DNA from 2 places in the Brevibacterium sp. HMSC24B04 genome. Region 2 is predicted to be linked to the other one. Evidence: riboswitches for the same ligand, from Rfam matches in the RefSeq annotation. Region 2 holds a riboswitch; the other holds the start of a gene.
What was found. Region 2 has a riboswitch for thiamine pyrophosphate ahead of HMPREF3092_RS09395 (ECF transporter S component). Riboswitches for the same ligand answer to the same signal wherever they lie in the genome.

Region 1: it holds a riboswitch for thiamine pyrophosphate, as region 2 does, so the genes downstream of both, thiM (hydroxyethylthiazole kinase) here and HMPREF3092_RS09395 (ECF transporter S component) in region 2, are expected to answer to the same signal.

What each region holds. Positions count from the first base shown of each region.
Region 1 is NZ_KV786093.1:88,848-92,250, forward strand. It holds gene guaB (IMP dehydrogenase) at 1-1,112, shown strand, start outside; TPP riboswitch at 1,339-1,432, shown strand; gene thiM (hydroxyethylthiazole kinase) at 1,420-2,277, shown strand; gene thiE (thiamine phosphate synthase) at 2,274-2,972, shown strand; gene thiD (bifunctional hydroxymethylpyrimidine kinase/phosphomethylpyrimidine kinase) at 2,969-3,403, shown strand, end outside.
Region 2 is NZ_KV786105.1:3,553-6,955, reverse strand. It holds gene HMPREF3092_RS09405 (PDDEXK family nuclease) at 1-227, opposite strand, end outside; gene HMPREF3092_RS09400 (DNA cytosine methyltransferase) at 238-1,362, opposite strand; TPP riboswitch at 1,573-1,698, shown strand; gene HMPREF3092_RS09395 (ECF transporter S component) at 1,724-2,431, shown strand; gene HMPREF3092_RS09390 (ECF transporter S component) at 2,446-3,138, shown strand; gene HMPREF3092_RS09385 (ABC transporter ATP-binding protein) at 3,135-3,403, shown strand, end outside.

The sequences.
Region 1 (3,403 bases), on a different contig from region 2:
ACGATGACACGCTGGTCGGCATCATCACCAACCGCGACCTCCGCTTTGTGCCGCGCTCTGACTTCGCCACCACCACGGTCGGCGAAATCATGACCAAGATGCCGCTCATCACCGCCCCGCACGATGTCTCGGCTGAAAAGGCCTACGAACTTCTGGCAGAGCACAAGATCGAAAAGCTCCCGCTGGTTGACGAAAACAACAAAATCCAGGGCCTCATCACGGTCAAGGACTTCGTCAAGCGCGACGAATACCCCGACGCTTCCAAGGACGGCGAAGGCCGCCTGATGGTGGGTGCTGCGGTCGGCTTCTACGGCGATGCCTTTGAGCGCGCAGGCCTTCTGGCCGAAGCTGGTGTCGACGTCCTCGTGGTCGACACCGCCAACGGCCACGCCCGCGGTGTGACAGACATGATCAAGTCGCTGAAGAAAGACCCGGCGTTCAAGGACGTGCAGGTCATCGGCGGCAATGTGGCTACCCGCGCAGGCGCTCAGGCACTCATCGACGCCGGCGCCGACGCCATCAAGGTGGGTGTGGGCCCGGGCTCCATCTGCACCACGCGCGTTGTCGCAGGTGTGGGCGTCCCACAGGTCACCGCCATCAACCTGGCCTACCAGGCAGCCCGCGAAGCCGATGTCCCGGTGATCGGCGATGGTGGCCTGCAGTACTCCGGTGACATCGGCAAGGCTCTTGTCGCCGGTGCTGATTCGGTCATGCTCGGTTCGCTGCTGGCCGGCTGTGAGGAAAGCCCCGGCGAACTCGTCCTGGTCAACGGCAAGCAGTACAAGGCCTACCGCGGCATGGGATCGCTGGGCGCGATGGCTCCGCGCAAGGGCAAGTCCTACTCGAAGGACCGCTACTTCCAGGCTGATGTCGCCACCGACACCGACCTCATTCCGGAAGGCATTGAGGGCCGCGTGTCCTACCGCGGTCCGCTGCGCCAGGTGGCCTACCAGCTGACCGGCGGCCTGCGCCAGACCATGTTCTACGTGGGTGCCCGCTCGATTCGGGAACTGAAGGAAAAGGGCCAGTTCGTACGCCTGACCACGGCCGGTCTGAAGGAAAGCCACCCGCACGACATTCAGATCACCCAGGAAGCACCTAACTACCACTGATCCGCCGCAGCCTGACCGGCTGTCGCTTGTGAACATCCGCTGTGCGCCCGCGCCTCTGGCCGGGCGCACAGCTGTTTTTGTGGGTTTTTCTCACGAGGCGGAGGTCGCGGTTCTCGAGCCTGCTGGGCTGGTCTGTCGGCTGGTCTGCGGACCAGTCTGTGGCGGAGCGGGATTGTGCCGTGGCTCTGCGCCATGCGCTTGTGTCAGTGGTGGGTGTTAGGGTGAGCGTAGTGACACGGGGTGCCGTAATACAGCGGCTGAGATTAACCCGTTGAACCTGTGTGGTTAGGACCAGCGAAGGGATGTCATGGAACTCAAAGACTATGCGGGCACGCTGCTTGAGTCTCTGCGTGAGCGCACGCCTTTAGTGCACTGCATTGTGAACACGGTTGTTCAGCAGTTCGCCGCGAATGTGCTCTTGGCGGCCGGTGCCAGCCCCGCCATGATCGACCACGAAGCCGATGCCGCTGATTTCGCCGGCATTGCCGATGGTCTGCTCATCAATTTCGGCACCCCAACGTCGCACCAGTACCTGTCAGCTGACGCTGCCATCGACACCTTCAACCAGGCCGGCAAGCCGTGGGTTCTCGACCCCGTGGGCTTTGGGATCTCAGCGCACCGCACTTCCCGGATTGTGCGCGCACTGAACAGCGGCCCGGCGGTTGTGCGCGGCAACGCCTCGGAGGTCATCGGCCTGGCACAGCAGTCCGGCAGCGCCCGCGGAACCGACTCAACGCACTCAGTTGACGACGCCCTCGGCGCAGCTGCCAGCCTCGCCCAGACCGGTATCGTCGCCGCTGTTTCTGGGGAATCCGACGCCATTGTCTTTGCCGACGATTCCGGCACGCACACTGTGACAATCACCGGCGGCTGCCCCTATATGCCCAGCGTCATCGGCACGGGGTGCTCGCTCGGAGCGCTCACCGCCGCATACGCGGCAGCAGCCGCCCACACCCCGCAGACACAGGACCTCAGCCATCAGGCGAGGACCGGCATGGCCGCAGCGACTGCGCACCTGCACTTCACCTCGGCCGCCCAGTCAGCGCACAAAAGAGCCAATGGGCCCGGCACATTTGCCGCGCACTTCCTCGACGGCCTCTACGCTGCCCGGCCTGAAGACCTAGCCCGGATCCAGACCACGTGGACAACAGGAGGAACCGCATGAGCGCACCACTGGGCCGCCTGTCCGAATACAGCACCGACCTCTACCTGGTGACCGACACGGCGATGGCCGAAAGTGTTGGCCGCACAGTTGCCGACACCGTCGCCCAGACGATTGCAGGGGGAGTGGGCATTGTGCAGGTGCGTGACAAGCACATTGACGACGCCGGCTTCGAAAAGCTGACGGTGAGTGTGCTCGATGCTGTTCAGCAGGCCCGTGAGGAACACGGCATCCAAACCGAAATCCCCGTTTTCGTCAATGATCGCGTCGATGTCGCCGCCCGCCTGCTGGAGCAAGGCCGGAAAGTCCACGTGCACGTCGGCCAGGGCGACATGTCAGCAGACGATGTTCGCCAGCGCATCGGTGCGGAACCGCTGCTGGGAGTTTCAGCCCAAGAACCCGAACACTTTGAACGCGCCCGCAGTCAGGCCGTCGATCTGCTGGGCATTGGTCCGGTGTATACAACCCAGACCAAAGAGACCGGACGCAGTGCCATCGGCCCTGACGGCTTCCGGGAACGTGCGGAAAAGGCAGGCCTGCCCGCTTTTGCCATCGGCGGCATCAAAGACCACAACGCGGCAGCTCTGCGCGGCACGGGCGCTGCGGGAATCTGCGTCGTATCAGCCATCATGACCGCACCCGACCCAGCGGCGGCCGCACGCAGCATTCTTTCGGCTTACACAGGAGAAAACTCATGACCGCAACCGGCCCTCGTCCTCCCGTCGCCGTCACGATCGCCGGCACCGACCCGTCCGGTGGTGCAGGAATCCAGGCGGACCTCAAAACCTTCACCGCGCGCGGCGCCTACGGGGCCAGCATCATCACCGCCCTCGTCGCACAGAACACCCACGGGGTCAGCCGCATCTACGAAATCGACCACGACTTCGTGATCGACCAGTTCGATTCGGTCGTCGACGACATCCACGTTGATGCCACCAAGTCCGGCATGCTCGGCACACCCGAACTCGTGCAGACAACAGCCGACTACGCGGCGGCTGGGCGTCTGGGCTTCCTCGTGGTCGACCCCGTCATGGTCGCCACATCCGGGCACCGACTGCTGGCAGAAAACGCCATCGATGCGGTGCGCACGGTTCTGCTGCCGCAGGCCGGCCTCATCACCCCCAACCTG
Region 2 (3,403 bases):
TTCAGCCATGCTCGGTAGGTGCGGGCTCCGCTTCCGCCTTGGTCACGGCGTTCCCCTTCGCGCTTCAAGGACTGAAGCTCAAGTCGCCTTTCGTACTTCTGTTCGATCTCGGCCTTGTTTTTGTTGGTCCAAGGAATGCCTTCCGCAGCGCCGGCGAGAGCAATCAGGGCGCCCTGTACCGGAGCGAGAGAGCGTTTCGGCCTAGTAATCCACCACGTATTTCTCACATATGAGAGCTTATACGTCTGTGTGACCTCCGACACCTGGATGTTGGGGGTCTGATTTGGCTTCAACGACAGGCATTGAGCTCTCGATGCTTGGGTAGGGGATTCCGGCGAAGGATTTCAGGATCGCTTCGAAGATGATGCGCGCACCCTCAACCGGCACCGCCATGCCGATCTGCTTTCGGACCGATTCCTTCGACCCGATGAAGTCAAACTCATCGGGGAAGGTCTGCAGACGTGCGCGCTCACGGTTGGTAAGTGCACGAGGCTCTTCCCAGTGGTAAACGTGTGTGCCGCCGCCCCCCGAGCCGGTCACGGTGTAAGAAGGCCTATCGGGGTGGAGACGCTTGTAGATCTGCGAGATCTTCGTTGCCGTTTTGATCTGGAGGTGTTCCGGCAAATTGGCCGTGAAAGCGTTCTCACCAGCTTTGATGCGGTTCAGTCGTTCAACAACCTTTGGAGACTGTCGAGTTCTTTCCTGTCCTGTCGCGTCAGCTGGGATCGGAGGGTTCGTCAGTGCTGTGCGAACTGATACGTCGATGTCTGAGTACGGTTCTGGGCTTGGAACCTTGAACTCGACATCGATGTCTTTATGGATGCCGACGATGATGATGCGGTGACGGGACTGCGGTATGCCGTACTGCTCGAATTTGTAGAGATGGGGGACCAGTCGGTATCCCTCGCTGCTCAGGTCTGACAGGATCTGCTGGAATGCCTTGCCGCCCGCATTGCTTGACAGGCCGCCTACGTTTTCGGCGATGAACCATTTCGGACGAAAGTGACGGAGCACCTTGACGCCGTACGAGTAAAGAGGACCGTATTGGCCTTCGAACCCGAGTCGTTCGCCGACTACTGAGAAGTCGTTGCAGGGGAAGCCGAAGGCGAATGCGTCAATGTCGCCGAGTTCGTGCAGAATCTCGAAATCGAGGGTTTTGACGTCGCCGCAGATGACTGAGGGAGATTCGTCGTCTCCGACGATGTTGTGTGCGTAAGTCCGGCAGGTATCTGGGTCAATGTCATTTGCCCACTGGTGTTCGATTGAATAACCGCCTGCGGATGCGAGCTGAGCGCCCTTGGCGATACCGCCTGGGCCGGAGAACAGTTCTCCAAGGCGGAATATCTTGCTCTCGTGTTCCATGCGTCCTCCGCCCTTTTGCTTCTGCTGCAGCAGCTTAACACTTTTCGTGTCAGTCTGCGCCCAGGAAATTTTATCGTAGACCAGTTCTATTTGCAGCTGTGCGTCGGAACGTGACTCACCCGCTTGCCGTCCGACACCTCAACGGTCCACCCAGAACCCGCCAGACCACCCAATCCCGTGCGCCAGCGCACTGTCCTTGCTAAGGTATCGGCCGTACGACAGGGGAGCGCCTCGGATCAAACGTAGAGATCCGAACAAGGGCGCTGAGAGTGCGATGCCGCAGACCCTCGAACCTGCCCGGTTAGCACCGGCGAAGGAAGTCGAGCACACTCTTGACCCCTCCTTGCCTTGAGGAGGACTCATGACACAGGACAACCGTGTCCAGCCCGGACACCACACCAACCCAAGCAACCCGAACACCACCTCGTCATCACAGGCGAAAAACCCACAGAGCCCGCAGACAAAAACCAGCCTGCGCTGGCGGACCGTTGACATCATCGTCACCGTCGTCATCGCAGTGGCCGTTGGCGTCATCTTCTGGGGAGTCGCCGCCATCTGGGGCGTTTTCGAACTCTGGACCGTCGCATTCCCACCGCTGGTCGGCCTGTTCGGCGGCATCTGGGTTCTCGCAGGGCCACTTGCCGGAATCATCGTCCGCAAACCCGGCGCCGCCCTCATCGCCGAAACACTGGCCGCTGCCGTCGAAGCCGTGCTGGGCTCCAACTTCGGTTCAACCGCCATCATCTCCGGCCTCCTGCAGGGAGCCGGCGCCGAAATCGTGTTTCTCGCCTTCCTCTACCGCAAGTGGAACCTGCCCGTCATGCTCCTGTCCGGCCTCGGAGCGGGCATCACACTGGTTGTCGGCGAAATCGTCATGTACTACGCCAAATGGGCTATGACATTCAAGGTCGTCTACGCCGTGTGCGGAATCGCATCCAGCATTATCATTTCCGGATTGGGTGCATGGCTCCTGTGGAAGGCAATCGTGCCCACAGGCGCACTGTCAGCCTTCGCTTCCGGGCGAACGACAACCAGACCTCGCCAGCACACAACCCCCAACTGCACATGAACTGAAAGACCTCGATGACCCACACCGCACACACCACGCCCACACGCAGCCTCACATGGCGCACCGTTGACATCATCGTCGCGGCGGTACTCGCCGTCGCACTCGGTGCCGTGTACTTCGCGTGGACGTCCCTGCGGCCGATCATCGACGTCCCGTTCAACCTCGTGTTCCCACCAACCACGGGCCTAGTCGGCGGCCTTTACCTGCTGGCCGGGCCCGTGGGGGCACTCATCATCCGCAAACCCGGCGCCGCGATCGTGTGCGAACTCATCGCCGCAGCAACCGAAGCCCTCCTGGGTTCCGTCTTCGGCCCGGTCATCCTGTTCACCGGCCTGTGCCAGGGCATCATGACCGAACTCGTCTTCGCCCTGACCCGCTACCGCCGCTACACCCTCGGCATTTCCGTGCTCGCCGGCCTAGCACCCGCTATTTCGGTGTCCATCACCGACAACATCTTCTGGAACGCCGGCTGGGCCCTCGAATGGCAGCTGGTCTTCGCCGCCTGCGCCCTGGTCTCCGGACCCGTATTCGCCGGCCTGGGCGGCTGGTTCGTCTACCGCGCCATCCGCCGGACCGGAGTGCTGACCGGATTCGCATCCGGCACCGACCCGCGCCCGAGGCGCCGCCCACCTCACGCCGCCTGCTCACCCGAAGGGGCGGGTCACCGGGGGAGCCACTCAGAAAGCGAAAGTCCCGCAGATTCGTGACCACCACCTCGTCATCCCGACCCGCGGCAGTGTCCGCCCGCGGGTTCACCTGGTACCACTCCGGCCGTGCCGAACCGGCCGTTTCCGACCTCGACCTTGAAATCCCAGCTGGCCAGAAAGTTCTGCTGGTCGGCGGTTCCGGCGCTGGAAAATCAACGTTCCTTCACGCCGTTGCCGGTGTCCTGCCTGATGAATCCGGCGAACAGTTCGGCGAACTCCTGGTTGACGGCCTCCCACCGGACCCCGCCCGCGGAATCTCCGGGCT